2 regions of the Variovorax sp. dw_954 genome follow, and region 2 is predicted to be linked to the other one. Evidence: predicted binding sites of a transcription regulator. Region 2 holds the regulator's gene; the other holds the start of a gene.

Region 1 (7,167 bases), on a different contig from region 2:
GCAATTCACACAACGATTACTGACACGCTTCGCATGTCGGGTCATCGACACCGCAGAAAGCGATGTCGGTTGCAGGCATCGCATTCATCTGCGCTTGCGCTGCGAGCGCAGCCGCTTCGAGTGCGCTCATCTTCGGCGTGGCATCGCCACCCGATGACACTGCGTTCAAGCGGCCCGATTGCACCGTCGATTTCTCGGCGTGCGTGGCGCTCTGCGTGCGCAGGTAGTACGTGGTCTTCAAGCCGCGCAGCCATGCAAGCTTGTAGGTGTCGTCGAGCTTCTTGCCCGAAGCGCCGGCCATGTAGATGTTGAGCGACTGCGCCTGGTCGATCCACTTCTGGCGGCGCGATGCGGCTTCGACGAGCCACGTGGTCTCGACCTCGAAGGCCGTGGCGTACAGGGCCTTGATGTCTTGCGGCACACGATCGATCGGACGCAGCGATCCGTCGAAGTGCTTCAGGTCCATCACCATCACGTCGTCCCACAGGCCCAGGCGCTTGAGGTCGTGCACCAGGTAGTGGTTGATGACGGTGAATTCACCGGAGAGGTTCGACTTGACCGACAGGTTGCCGAAGCAGGGTTCGATCGAGGCGTCGACGCCGATGATGTTCGAGATCGTCGCGGTCGGTGCGATGGCAACGCAGTTGGAATTGCGCATGCCGTCGGTCTTGATCTTCTGGCGCAGTGCGTCCCAGTCGAGCGTGGCCGATCGGTCCACTTCGACGTAGCCGCCGCGGGCCTTCTCGAGCAGGTCGAGCGTGTCGATCGGAAGGATGCCCTTGTCCCACAGCGAGCCCTTGTAGCTCGAGTACTTGCCGCGTTCGCGTGCCAGGTTGGTCGAGGCCCAGTAGGCGTGGTAGCAGATCGCTTCCATCGATTCGTCGGCGAACTGCACGGCCTCTTGCGACGCATAGGGAATGCGCAGTTCGTACAACGCGTCCTGGAAGCCCATCAGGCCCAGGCCCACCGGGCGATGGCGCATGTTGGAGTCGCGCGCCTTCTTCACGGCGTAGTAGTTGATGTCGATCACGTTGTCGAGCATTCGCATCGCGGTCGAGATGGTGCGCTTGAGCTTTTCCTGGTCGACCTTGCCGTCCTTCAAGTGCTGCAGCAGGTTGACCGAGCCGAGGTTGCACACGGCGGTCTCGGTGTCGCTGGTGTTGAGCGTGATCTCGGTGCAGAGGTTGGACGAGTGCACGACGCCGGCATGCTGCTGCGGCGAGCGCACGTTGCAGGCGTCCTTGAACGTGATCCAGGGATGGCCCGTCTCGAACAGCATCGTGAGCATCTTGCGCCACAGGTCGGTGGCGGGCACGGTGCGCGAGGGCTTGATGTCGCCGCGCGCGGCCTTCTCTTCATAGGCCACGTAGGCGCGCTCGAAATCGGCGCCGAACAGGTCGTGCAGGTCGGGCACGTTGGAGGGCGAGAACAGCGTCCAGTTGCCCTTCTCCATCACGCGGCGCATGAACAGGTCGGGGATCCAGTTGGCCGTGTTCATGTCGTGCGTGCGGCGGCGGTCGTCGCCGGTGTTCTTGCGCAGTTCCAGGAACTCCTCGATGTCGAGGTGCCAGGTTTCGAGGTACGTGCAGACCGCGCCCTTGCGCTTGCCGCCCTGGTTCACCGCCACGGCCGTGTCATTGACGACCTTGAGGAAGGGCACGACGCCTTGCGATTCGCCGTTGGTGCCCTTGATGTGGCTGCCCAATGCGCGAACGCGGGTCCAGTCGTTGCCCAGGCCGCCGGCGAACTTCGACAGCAGCGCGTTCTCCTTGATCGATTCGTAAATGCCGTCGAGATCGTCGGGCACGGTCGTGAGGTAGCAGCTCGACAGTTGCGAGCGCAGCGTGCCGCTGTTGAACAGCGTGGGCGTGCTCGACATGAAGTCGAAGGAGGACATCACTTCATAGAACTCGATGGCGCGGGCTTCGCGGTCGATCTCGTTGAGCGCCAGGCCCATGGCGACGCGCATGAAGAAGGCTTGCGGCAGTTCGATGCGCGCCTTGCGCACGTGCAGGAAGTAGCGGTCGTACAGCGTCTGCAGGCCGAGGTAGTCGAACTTCAGGTCGCGTTCGGCCTTGAGTGCGCCGCCGAGCTTGACCAGGTCGTACTGCAGCAGCTTCTCATCGAGCAGTTCGTTCTCGACGCCCTTCTTGATGAAGTGCGGGAAGTAGTCGGCGTAGGCGGTGGCGCGTTCGGCCGGCGCCACTTCGCGGCCCAGGATCTCGCGGAAGATCGTGTGCAGCAGCAGGCGGGCGGTGGCGAAGGTGTAGTCGGGGTCCTTCTCGATCAGCGTGCGGGCGGCCAGGATCGAGGCCTTGTAGACCTCGTCGAGCGGCACGCCGTCGTAGAGGTTGCGCATCGTCTCGGCCTGGATCGGCGCGGCCGTGATGCTGGCGCCCAAACCCTCGCAGGCCGATTCGATCAGGCCCTTGAGTTCCTCGATGTCGAGCGCGACACGTTCGCCGCGGTCCAGCACGTGCAAGGTGGGCACGGCAGTTGGCGCGGCCTGCACGTTCTGGCTGGCGCGCTCCTGGGTGCGGCGCTCGCGATAGAGCACGTAGGCACGTGCGATTTCATGGTGGCCGCCGCGCATCAGGCCGAGCTCGACCTGGTCCTGCACGTCCTCGATGTGGAAGGTGCCGCCGCCCGGACGTGAACGCACCATCGCGCGCACCACGGCCTGGGTCAGTCCTTCGACGGTCTCGCGCACGCTGGCGGAAGCCGCGCCCTGGGTGCCGTGCACGGCCAGGAAGGCTTTCATCAGCGCGATGGCGATCTTGTTTGGCTCGAACGAGACCACTGCGCCATTGCGGCGGATGATCTGGTAGTGCGCGAGCGCATCCGCCGACAGCGTGCCGGCGACGTCGCGCGGCTGGTTGCTGGCAGCGGGGGTGGAGGACGAGGGGCGTGGCGTGGCGGGGGTGTTCAGTGCTGTCTGCATTCGGATCCTCGGGTTGCGACTGTTGTTGTGGCGAGCGGCGCTTGGGGCATTGCGAGCCGAGCGTGCCGCAGCATGGATGTAAGTTTGTTTGTAACGGAATATGTCCGACCGAGCGCACACTATATCTAGTGTCCATAGGGCCTACAAGCCACTAGATGTAGTGTTTGTCATGAATCTCAAACGCCACATCCCGCGGGTTTTTCTGGATGCCGCGCGCGAGCGCCCGTGGTTGCTGGACTACTTTGTCACGATCCAGTAATGATGCGGGTTGCCGGTCGATTTGGGCCCGCAGACCGCATGGTTGCTGCACGCGGGCGTTGATTTCCGCTGCGCCAGGGGCTTGGAGCGCGACCCATCGCGACGGCTTTCGCGATTGAGAAAATTCAGCGGAGGCCGGTGCTTTCGGGGAACATCGTGTGGGGCCAGGCCAACGCGCCTTGCAGGGCGAGCCAGTCGAAACCGCTGCCCGGGTCCTGTTTGCGGCCGGGGGCGATGTGCTCGTGCCCCGCGATGAAGGCCACCGGGTAGTGCTGCGCGAGCACCGGGCACAGGCTGGCCAGGGTCTCGTACTGGGCGTCCTCGAAGGGCTCGCCTTCCAGGCCCTCGAGTTCGATGCCGATCGAGTCGTCATTGCAATTGTCGCGGCCGCGCCAGCGGGAGGCGCCGGCATGCCATGCGCGCTCGTCGCAGCTGACGAACTGCCACAACTCGCCGTCGCGCCGCACGTAGAAGTGACTGGAGACCTGCAGGCCGCGGATGCGGTCGAAATACGGGTCGGCATCCCAGTCGAGCCGGTTGGTGAAGAGCTCCTGCACCTGATGGCCACCGTAGACGCCCGGCGGCAGGCTGATCGAATGCAGCACGATCAGGTCGATTTGCGCGCCGGCGGGGCGGGGGCCGAAATTGGGAGATTCCAGGCGCCGGGCGAATCGGTACCAGCCCGCCTGCCAGAGGCCGGCGTCCGACTTTCCATTCATCCGGCGTCGTCCAGCGTTCCGACGCCGCCGTCGTCGCCGTGCGGCGTGCTGATGCCGAGACGGGCGATGCGGTAGCGGATCTGGCGCAGGCTCAGGCCCAGCCGCGCGGCTGCGGCGGTGCGGTTGAAGCCGCTCTCCTGCAGGGCGCGGACCAGCACTTCGCGCTCGTGCTGGTCGAGGTAGGACTGCAGGTCCGAAGGCATCGCCGGCCGCGCCGTCGGGCGCTCGCGCGCTGGCGTCACCGCCTCGGCCGCTGTCAAGGGTAGGGCGGCCGCTTCGAAAGGCGCTGCGCTGTTGCTCATGAAGTCCAGGTGCAGTTCGTCCCCGTCATTGAGGGCGACCGCGCGGTGCAGAAGATTCTCGAGTTCGCGGACGTTGCCTTCGAGCGGATGGTCCGCGAGCCGCGCGATCACGTCGGAGGTCAGGCGCGGCACCGGCATGCCGCCGTCCTGCGCGATGCGCGCCAGCAGCGCGTTGCACAGCGCAGGCAGGTCCTCGCGTCGGTCGCGCAGCGGCGGCACCGAGATCTCGATCACGTTGAGCCGGTAGAACAGGTCCTGCCGGAAACGGCTGGCCTGCACCTCGGCATGCAGGTCCTTGTGCGTTGCGCTGACGATGCGCACGTCGACCGCGTCTTCCTGCGTGGAACCGATCGGCCGCACGCTGCGCTCCTGGATCGCGCGCAGCAGCTTGGACTGCATCGCGAGCGGCAGGTCGCCGATCTCGTCGAGGAACAGCGTGCCGCCGCGCGCCGCCTGGAAATAGCCGTCGCGGTCGGCCGCGGAGCCGGTATAGGAGCCCTTGCGCGCGCCGAAGAATTCGGCTTCCAGCAGGTTCTCGGGGATGGCGCCGCAATTCACCGCGACGAAAGGGCCGTCGCTGCGCTGGCTGCAGGCATGCACGGCGCGCGCGACCAGTTCCTTGCCGGTGCCCGACTCGCCGCGCACCAGCACCGGCGCCATGCCGCGTGCGACCTTGGCGATGTGCGACTTGATGAGCCGCATCGGCTCCGACTCGCCGACCAGGCGTTCCAGCGCCCGGTCGCCCAGCGTCGTGGACGGGGTCGGTCCGCGGCCCTCGCCGACGGACGGAACGGCAGCCGGGTGGGCCGCCTTGGCCGCCGGCACGGCCGCCTGCGGTTGGCGTTGCACGGCCGAAGCCACCACCGCGCGGAACTGTTTGAGGTCGACCGGCTTGGTGAGGTAGTCGAAGGCGCCGGCCTTGAGCGCCTCGACCGCGTTCTCGGCGGAGCCGTAGGCGGTCATCACCACGCAACGCTCGCTGCGCTGGTCCTTCTGGATGCGCTGGATGATCTCCATGCCGAGCCCGTCGGGCAACCGCATGTCGGTGATGACGGCGTCGAAGCGGCCGGCGTCGAGATGCTCACGCGCTTCCGACAGGCTGCCCGCCGCTTCGACGCGATAGCCCTCGCGTAGCAGGGTGAGTTCGTAGAGCGTGCGCAGGTCGGGCTCGTCGTCGACGACCAGGATCTGCGCCGGCAGGACGGCGGTGGGATGGTGGGTGCTCACGCCGCTATTGTGTCAGCCGCGTCTCCGCGGCGGCAAAGACGACGAAGAATTCGTTGCCCTCGGGCCCGGTCGCGGCAAGCGGCCGGCGCTCGTAGCCGATGGTGGCGCCGTGCCGCTCGCAAAGCTCCCGGCAGATGAACAGGCCCAGCCCGCTGGAGCGGCTTTCGGACGAGAAGAAGGGCTCGAACAGGTGCCGCTGCACCGCCGGCTCCAGCGGCATGCCGTCGCTCCACACCTGCAGGGTGGCGCGGCCGCGCTGCGCGGTCGCGGTCGTCACCTGGATGGAGCCGTCGCGGTCGCCCGCATAGCGCGCAGCGTTGTCGAGCAGGTTGACCAGGATGCGGCGCAGGTGCTCGACCTCGAAGCGCACGTCGCGCCCGCCGGCGTCCAGGGCCAGCAGCACCCCCTGGCGCCGGGTCTGGCGCACCCATTCCTCGGCCAGCGTGCGCACCGTGGCGTCCAGCGCGACCAGGTCGCCCAGCGGCAGCGAGCGTTGCTGCCGGGCGCGCGACACGTCGAGCACGTCGTCGACGATGCGCGCCAGGCGCTGCGCGTTCTGCTGCACCATCGCCGTCAGCTGGCGGTGCGACGGGTCGACGAGGTCCTCGCCGAGCAGCGCGCTGGCCTGGGTGATGGCGGCCAGCGGATTGCGGATCTCGTGCGCCACCGCCGCCGACATGCGGCCCATGGCGGCCAGCTTCTCGGTGCGGATGCGCGCCTCCAGTTCGCGCAGGTCCTGCAGGAACATGACGCAGAGGCTGTCGATGCGCCGGTCGTTGGCCGGCGTCAGGCGGGTGCGCACGCGCACCTCGCGTGGCGCGCCGCCGGCCTGCGCGATCGGCATCTCCTGGGACTGCGGCTGGCGCTGCGAGAAGGTCTCGTCGGCCAGCACCGCCAGCGAATGCCACGCCGGATGGGCATCGAGCTCGAAGGGCAGCGCCATCGCGGCCAGGCCGCGCCCGAGGATCGCGTCGGCCGCCGGGTTGGCCGAATGGACGCGGCCCTCGGCGTCGATCACCAGCACGCCTTCGCTCAGGGTCTCGATGACCAGGTCGTTCACCTGCGCATGCAACTGCGCGGTGCTGCGGCTGCGCAGAGCCAGGGCCTCCTCGCGGGCCAGGCGCAGGGCCAGCTGGTGCGCCAGCAGCGCCACGACGAAGAGGCCGGTGCCGGTGAGCGCGGCCTGCAGGAAGCGGGTCGACGGATCGCCCGAATGGTCGAGCCATTGCCAGCCCGCGTCGCCCAGCAGCAGCAGCGAAACCGCCGCCGTGGTGCCGAGGCCGACCGAAGCCGTGCCCAGTACCGCGCCCATCAGCACCGGCAAGGCGAACAGCGGCGTGTAGTTGATGCTGCCCGGCGACTGCACCAGTTGCAGCACGGTGAAGGTGGCCAGGTCGATGCCGATCGAGGCCAGCCATGCGCCCCGGAAGCCGCGGATGGGCGGGCGGAAGGGCACATAGCGCATGGCGCCGAGCACGGCCGCCAGGTAGAGGAGCGAGATGACCAGCGCGGTCGGGTGGATCGCCGGGCTGATGCCGACGCTCACGCCCTGCAGCATCACCAGCACGGCGGCCACGAAGCTGCGCGCCGTCATGAAGCCGCGCCAGAGGCGCTGCAGCGCCGGGCTGTCCGCCTGCGGTGTCTTGTCGAGGGTGCCCCATTCGCTGCCGGGCTCGCCGCGCGACCAAAGCAGCGGGGAACTCATCCGGCCGCGGCCTGG
Region 2 (7,167 bases):
CAGCAGGCCGCGGTGGCCTATTGGCTCAGCAAGAAGTACCGTGTTGCAGCGGAACCCCTGAGCGTGCTGGTCGCGGAGGCCTATGACATCGGCAAGCGCACCAAGCTCGACCCGACCCTGATCCTGGCCATCATGGCCGTCGAATCCAGCTTCAATCCGTTCGCCCAGAGCAGCGTGGGTGCCCAGGGCCTGATGCAGGTGATGACGCGCGTCCATGGCGAGAAATACGAAAGCGCCGGCGGCACGCTGACGGCCTTCGACCCGGTCACCAACATGCGCGTCGGCGTCAAGGTGCTGCAGGAATGCATTTCGCGCGCCGGATCCGTCGAGGGCGGCTTGCGCTACTACGTCGGCGCCGCCAAGATGGAAGACGACGGCGGCTATGCCGGCAAAGTGATGGCCGAGCACGAGCGGCTGCGCCTGGTTGCCCAGGGCAAGGCGCCCTCCACGACTTCGAACCGCACCGCTGGCCTGCCTGTGGCCGAGCGGAACAAGTCCGCCGAATCGACGGGCGGACAAAAGGTCGCATTGCTGGAGAGCGACTCCTGGAAAGACGCTGATCCTCTGCGTCAGGAGCCTCTCGGCTACACTGGCGCGGTACGCGACTGGCGATAGGCGCAACCCTGGGGCAACTTGCTCCGGGTGCATGCGCTGACGTGGAATACCACTTGGGAGCGTACCGCCCGGTTTGCCGGGTGTTCCGCCGTTCGCCTGGGCAGCCCTTGTTTGCATGAACAAGGAAATTTGTCTTCAGGACTGCCATGTACCAACGCAACAATCTGGTCGAACAGACCGACCCCGAAGTGTGGGCTGCCATCCAGGCCGAAAACGCACGCCAGGAACAGCACATCGAACTCATCGCGAGTGAAAACTACGCGTCGCCCGCCGTCATGGCGGCGCAGGGTTCGCAGCTCACCAACAAGTACGCCGAGGGCTACCCCGGGAAGCGTTACTACGGTGGCTGCGAGCACGTCGACGTGGCCGAGCAACTGGCCATCAACCGCGTCAAGCAGTTGTTCGGCGCGGACGCGGCCAACGTGCAACCGCACTGCGGCGCCTCGGCCAACGAAGCCGTGATGCTGGCGTTCCTCAAGCCCGGCGACACCATCATGGGCATGAGCCTGGCCGAAGGCGGCCACCTCACCCACGGAATGCCTCTCAACATGAGCGGCAAGTGGTTCAACGTGGTGAGCTACGGCCTCGACAAGAACGAAGCCATCGACTACGACGCGATGGAGCGCAAGGCGCATGAGCACATGCCCAAGCTGATCATCGCCGGCGCCTCGGCCTATTCGCTGCACATCGATTTCGAGCGCTTTGCCAAGGTCGCGAAGGACGTGGGCGCGATCTTCATGGTCGACATCGCCCACTATGCCGGCCTGGTGGTCGCGGGCTGCTACCCCAACCCGGTGCCGCACGCGGACGTGGTCACCTCCACCACCCACAAGAGCCTGCGCGGCCCGCGCGGCGGCATCATCCTTATGAAGTCGCAGCACGAGAAGGCGATCAACAGCGCGATCTTCCCCGGCCTGCAGGGTGGCCCGCTGATGCACGTCATCGCCGCCAAGGCGGTCGCCTTCAAGGAAGCGCTGACGCCCGAGTTCAAGACCTATCAACAGCAGGTCATCAAGAATGCGCAGATCGTCGCGGAGACGCTCACCCAACGCGGACTGCGCATCGTGAGCGGGCTCACCCAGAGCCACCTGATGTTGGTCGACCTGCGGCCCAAGGGCATCACCGGCAAGGAAGCCGAGGCGGTGCTCGGCAGCGCGCACATGACCATCAACAAGAACGCGATCCCAAACGATCCGGAAAAGCCGATGGTCACCAGCGGCGTGCGCATCGGCACGCCGGCCATGACGACGCGCGGCTTCAAGGACGAGGAAGCCCGTGCGACGGCGCACCTGATTGCCGACGTGCTGGACAACCCGCGCGACGAGGCGAACCTGGCGACCGTGCGCACCAAGGTCGAGGCGCTGACGACGCGCTTCCCGGTTTATCGCTGAGCAGGACCGCAGGTGGCCGCAGCATGAAATGCCCGTTCTGCGGCCACCTTGAGACGCAGGTCGTGGAGACCCGCGTCTCGGAGGACGGCGACTTCGTGCGCCGCCGCCGACAGTGCGGGTCCTGCGAGAAGCGTTTCACCACCTACGAGCGGCCGGACGTCAACTTTCCGGTGGTCGTCAAGAAGGATGGCGGCCGGGCAGACTTCGAAGCATCAAAGGTCCGCGCATCGATGATGCTGGCGCTGCGCAAGCGACCCGTGACCATCGAGCAGATCGACGGCGCGTTGCTGCGCATCGAGCAGGAGTTGCTGGCGCTCGGCCTGCGCGAAATCGAGTCCAACAAGGTCGGCGAACTGGTGATGCGCGAACTCAAGAAGCTCGACAAGGTGGCCTACGTGCGCTTTGCGTCGGTCTACCGGAGCTTCGAGGATGTGGACGAATTTCGGCAGTTGCTGCGGGATATCTAGGCAACCGATTTCGACGCAATCACGCGTCATCTTTGTGACTTCTTCAGCACAAAGATCGTTAATTGTCTCAATTCGCCGGATTGGCTCCGTTCGTCGGAGACAGACTGCCGTCTGGTTTTGTTCACTTTTTTATTACATTTACGCCCCTAGCATGCGGGCGTGAATTCGCAACCCCTTACTCAGCAGATCGCATTGTTTGCCCGTGAAGCGCGCCGCGTGTCGGGCTTCACTGCGATCGAATTGCTGGTGGTCGTTGCGGTCGTGGCCATCCTGGCCACGCTAGCGTTGCCCAGTTTCAACGCCGTCGTGTCCCGCTACCGCGTTCGAACCGCCGTCGAGGACTTCACTGCAACCATCTACTTCGCGCGATCGGAAGCGATCCGGCGCGGCGGCGGGGTCGTGCTCCGCAAGGCGACACAGGCGGGTTGCTCGGCGCCGGGGTCCCAGAACTGGAGTTGTGGGTGGCTGGTGTTTGCGGACCTCAACGGCAACGGATCCGCCGACAAGGGCGATGAGGTCTTGCAGCAATCGCCCGCTCCCCGCGGAGTCGATGTCCGGCGAACGACGAACGCATCGCTCATGCGATTGAATCAGTGGGGCGAAGCCGGCGCCGGCATGGTCGGCGTCGTCTTCAGTCCTGCCGACGATGACAACGTTGCGAACAAGACAGCGCTGTGCCTGAGCTCGGGCGGCAGGCTGCGAGTCGTGCCGGGCGTCGAGGAGTGTCCTGGATGATCGCCCGCCCTGTTCTTCGGCGCCACTGCGAGCGCGGGGTGACCTTGCTGGAGTCCCTGGTCTCGATCATGATCCTGGCAGTGGGCGTGCTCGCGATTCTGTGGGTGCAGGTGCGCACGCTGGCGGAAACACAGACTTCCGCGCGACGCGCACAAGCGGTGCGGGCGATCGAAGACCTCGGCGAACGCATCAAGTCCAATCCCGACGCCTTCGCGCAATTGAGCGCTTACGTGGCCGACTGGAACATCGGCGATGCGCCTGAAGAGGATTGCAGGGCCAAGGCCTGCACCACCACGCAACTGGCCGCCCGCGACCTCTGGGAATGGAAAACAGAAGTCTCACAGCGACTGCCGTTGGGCAAGGCCACGGTCTTCCTGTCGTCGGACGAGGACGCCAACAACAAGCGGCAATTGGGCGTGATGGTCGGCTGGCGCTCCAACGAACGCTCGAATGACAAGGGCTATCTCGCGCCGCTGGCCCAGCCCACCCCAACCAGCGCGGGCATCCCTGATTGCCCTGCCGGCTTGATCTGCCACGTCGTGTATGTCCAACCGTAGTCCATCCACGAGCCCAAGGCCAGCTGTACGCCGGGCGCAACGCGGCGCGACGCTCGTCGAATTGCTGGCCGCGCTTGTCATCGGTCTACTCGTGATTGGTGCAGCCATTGCCTCGATGTTGCTCTCACGGAATAGCGCGGCCGTGGTCACGGACGTCGCGCACCTGCAGCAACAGGGGTCGTACGCATTGAGGGTGTTCGGCATGCAGGCGCGGCAGGCTGGTTCCCTCGACCTGGCGAAATCTTCCGCGCCGGGCATGGTGTCCTTCAATACCAGCTTCACCGGCTTCGATGGCGCCGCGGTACAGGGCACGGAGGGCACCAAGGGTGCTCCGGACACCGTCTCTTTCAGCAACCAGCCTGTCCTAGCAGGCGCTGAAGCCGATACGGAGGCCGCAGACGACAAGCGGCCACGCGACTGCCTCGCCAACAGGGTGCCGAAGGAGATGGCGGGTTTGCGCTTGGATAGCACCTTCTCGGTGAAGGAAGGTGCGTTGATGTGCAAGGGTGTGCAGGACGCCACCCAGCCCATGGTCGCCAACGTCGCGGACTTCCAGGTCTGGTACCGCGTGAAGGCCTCGCCGACCACGATCCGGCGCATGGACGCCAACGAAGTAGAGGCCGCCAAGCTCTGGGGCATGGTGAGTTCGGTCGAAATCTGCCTCGACCTGAAGGGTTCGGAAAACACCGGCGACCAACCGTCCAGGAACTACGTCAATTGCCAAGGCGAAGCCGTGCCGCACAAAGGCGTGGTCCACATGCTGTTTCGCAACGTGTTCGACCTGCGCACCCAGGGAGCCTCGTGACAAGGCCGGGCCTGCGCCAGCGCGGCGTATCCATGTTCATCGTGCTGGTCATGGTGATGCTTTCGAGCCTGCTGGTGATCTGGGCCTCGCGCACCGCCCTCTTCAGCGAAATGATCACCGGCAACGACAGCGATTACCAGCGCGCGTTCGAGGCCGCGCAGGCCATGGTGCGCGATGCCGAATTCGACATCATGGGCACCCTCTCGGACGGCAGGACCGAATGCAGGCGCGGCGCCGCGTACGTCGGCTGCCGTGAACTGTCCGGCGGGATCTTCTTCCCGGCCGACGAAGCCGACTTCCAGAATCTTTCGGATTCCCTGCGCAAGGCGCCGCTCCTTTGCGTACGCGGCATCTGCCTTGCCAACGACGGCAAGTTCCTGAATTCGCAAGGTGATCTGGAGGCCATGAAGAAAGTCGCAGCCACCTACGGCGCCCACACGGGAGCCAAGGCCACGGCCGCCAGCAACCCGCTCCTGATGACGGGCGCTGGCCAGGAGGCGCGGGCCTGGTACTGGGTCGAGGTGCTGCCCTACGACGTCGGCGCGGCCACCGCGGCCGGTCCGGCACAACGGTATGCGCCCGACGCCGGCAGCCCCTACGTCTTTCGTATCACGGCGATCGCGAAAGGGCTCAAGCCCAACAGTCTGGCCGTCGTGCAGACGGTGTTCGTGCGGAAGCGGATGGATTCATGAAGAGGTCACAACTCCCCAAGTCCACCGCTTGCGCGCTGCTGCTGGCGCTCGCGATGCTGTCGTCGCATGCGGCCGCGGCTCCGCTGCAGTTCAGCACCGCACCCGCCGGCACGAGCTACAGGAAGCCGGCACCGAACGTCATCGTGTCGGTGGACGATTCGGGCAGCATGGGGGATGAAGGCATGCAGACCTTGCGCGAAGCATTGCTCGACACCTTCTCGCAAGCGAACGTGCCGGATGGCGCCATTCGCCTGGCCTGGCAATCGATGGCGCACTGCTACACGATTCCGAGCGGTGGCGACTGCGATGGCCAGAATGAAATGCGGGTGCTGGACGCCGCGCACCGCAACAATTTCAAGACTTGGGTCCGCACGCTCGCAGCAGTGGGTGACACGACGTCCCATCGCATGCTGTTCAACGCCGGCCAATACCTGCGCATGCCACCCGGCATCAACAGCCCCTGGGCCAGCGTGCCGGGGCGCGTTCAGGAGCCGATGCTGGGCTGCCGCAAGGCTTACAACCTGTTCATGACCGACGGGGGATGGAACACGCCTTTCGGAAATCGGGATGACCCGGTCCGATGGGATGCGGGCAACCCGCAGGCCGCGGCGTTGATTCCAAATGCAGACGGCACCTCGCGCACGCTCGGCGACGGGACGACGCCATACGCCACGACGAATGAACAAACGCAGATCTACCGCGACGATTTCGGCGCCGGCCTATACGGCGACGGCTACAGCTCCGGCGTGCTGCCGACCTTCTCGGACCTGGCCTTCTACTACTGGGCGACCGATCTGCAGCCGGACTTGCCCAACAACGTGCCCCGACGCATCGCACGCGAAGGCAGCGAGACCTTCACGGACGCGGAGGGCACGAAGACGCGCACCCTCACGGAATTCTGGAATCCCCGCAACGATCCCGCCAACTGGCAGCACCTGACGCTGTACACCGTGGGCTTCAACGGCGCCGCCAAGTGGGACGCGAGCGTGGGACCGGTGTTGGGCGACAGCACCTGGAGCGGTGAGGACTACAACCGCCTGATGCTTGGTACGACGTCCTGGCCCAACCCGTTGAACTTCGCCTCCGCCATCGATGACACGAAGCGGATGCCCGAGTTGTGGCACTCCGCCCTCAACTCACGCGGCAAGTTCATTCCGGCCCCCACCGCTGCATCGTTGGCCGTGGCTTTCAAGGACGTCCTGAACACGATCGCCGCGGAGACGGGCAGCGCGCTCAGCTCGGTGACCGGCAGTTCCGGATCGGCACGGGGCGCGTCGATGTCGTTCGAGGCCGGGTATTCAGCGGACGGATGGCATGGCGCCGTCACCGCCTACAACGTGGCCGCGGGGACCGCCGTGGTGTCGGCGGGCGGCGCCTGGGGCACGGCGGTTGCCGCCGCGGGCAATACGCTCGCAAAGCCGGTTTCGACCGCCACCCTTCTGGACGCCAGTTCCTACGTCCCCGCCAGCCGGCTTGTGCTGTCCCACAACGGCACCGAAGGCATCTCGTGGACCTGGGACAGCCTCTCCGAAGCGCAAAAGGCCGCGCTCGACACGGGCGGCGCAGGCGTCGACGGGAAGGGGCAGGGCCGGCTTGCCTACCTGCGCGGCGACCGCACCCAGGAACTCTCCAATGGCGGGACTTTCCGCAACCGCAAATCGCGTCACGGCGATATCGTCAATTCGGCGCCGTGGGTGGTGCCAGGCAAGCCCGCGGGAACCTACAACGACGCCACCTACGCCAGATTCCGCAACGCCCGAGCAGCGCGGCCCTCCATGCTGTACGTCGGCGCCAACGACGGCATGCTCCATGGCTTCGACACCGCCGACGGCGCCGAGAAGATCGCCTATGTGCCGCAGGGCTTGTACGGCAAGTTGTCGCAACTGAGCTCGCCTGCCTACGAGC

What was found. The regulator NrdR, encoded in region 2, represses ribonucleotide reductase genes. The targets are predictions, from matches to a motif close to CACNANATNTNGTG.
Region 1: the regulator NrdR is predicted to act here: its motif matches at 3,059-3,072, upstream of HB681_RS01540 (ribonucleoside-diphosphate reductase subunit alpha).

What each region holds. Positions count from the first base shown of each region.
Region 1 is NZ_JAAVVD010000001.1:333,956-341,122, forward strand. It holds gene HB681_RS01540 (ribonucleoside-diphosphate reductase subunit alpha) at 17-2,941, opposite strand; gene ampD (1,6-anhydro-N-acetylmuramyl-L-alanine amidase AmpD) at 3,325-3,918, opposite strand; gene HB681_RS01550 (sigma 54-interacting transcriptional regulator) at 3,915-5,447, opposite strand; gene HB681_RS01555 (ATP-binding protein) at 5,452-7,152, opposite strand; gene HB681_RS01560 (PP0621 family protein) at 7,149-7,167, opposite strand, start outside.
Region 2 is NZ_JAAVVD010000003.1:220,237-227,403, reverse strand. It holds gene HB681_RS07180 (lytic transglycosylase domain-containing protein) at 1-615, shown strand, start outside; ZMP/ZTP riboswitch at 592-724, shown strand; gene glyA (serine hydroxymethyltransferase) at 762-2,006, shown strand; gene nrdR (transcriptional regulator NrdR) at 2,030-2,473, shown strand; gene HB681_RS07165 (GspH/FimT family protein) at 2,633-3,208, shown strand; gene pilV (type IV pilus modification protein PilV) at 3,205-3,765, shown strand; gene HB681_RS38695 (PilW family protein) at 3,908-4,570, shown strand; gene HB681_RS07150 (PilX N-terminal domain-containing pilus assembly protein) at 4,603-5,262, shown strand; gene HB681_RS07145 (PilC/PilY family type IV pilus protein) at 5,259-7,167, shown strand, end outside.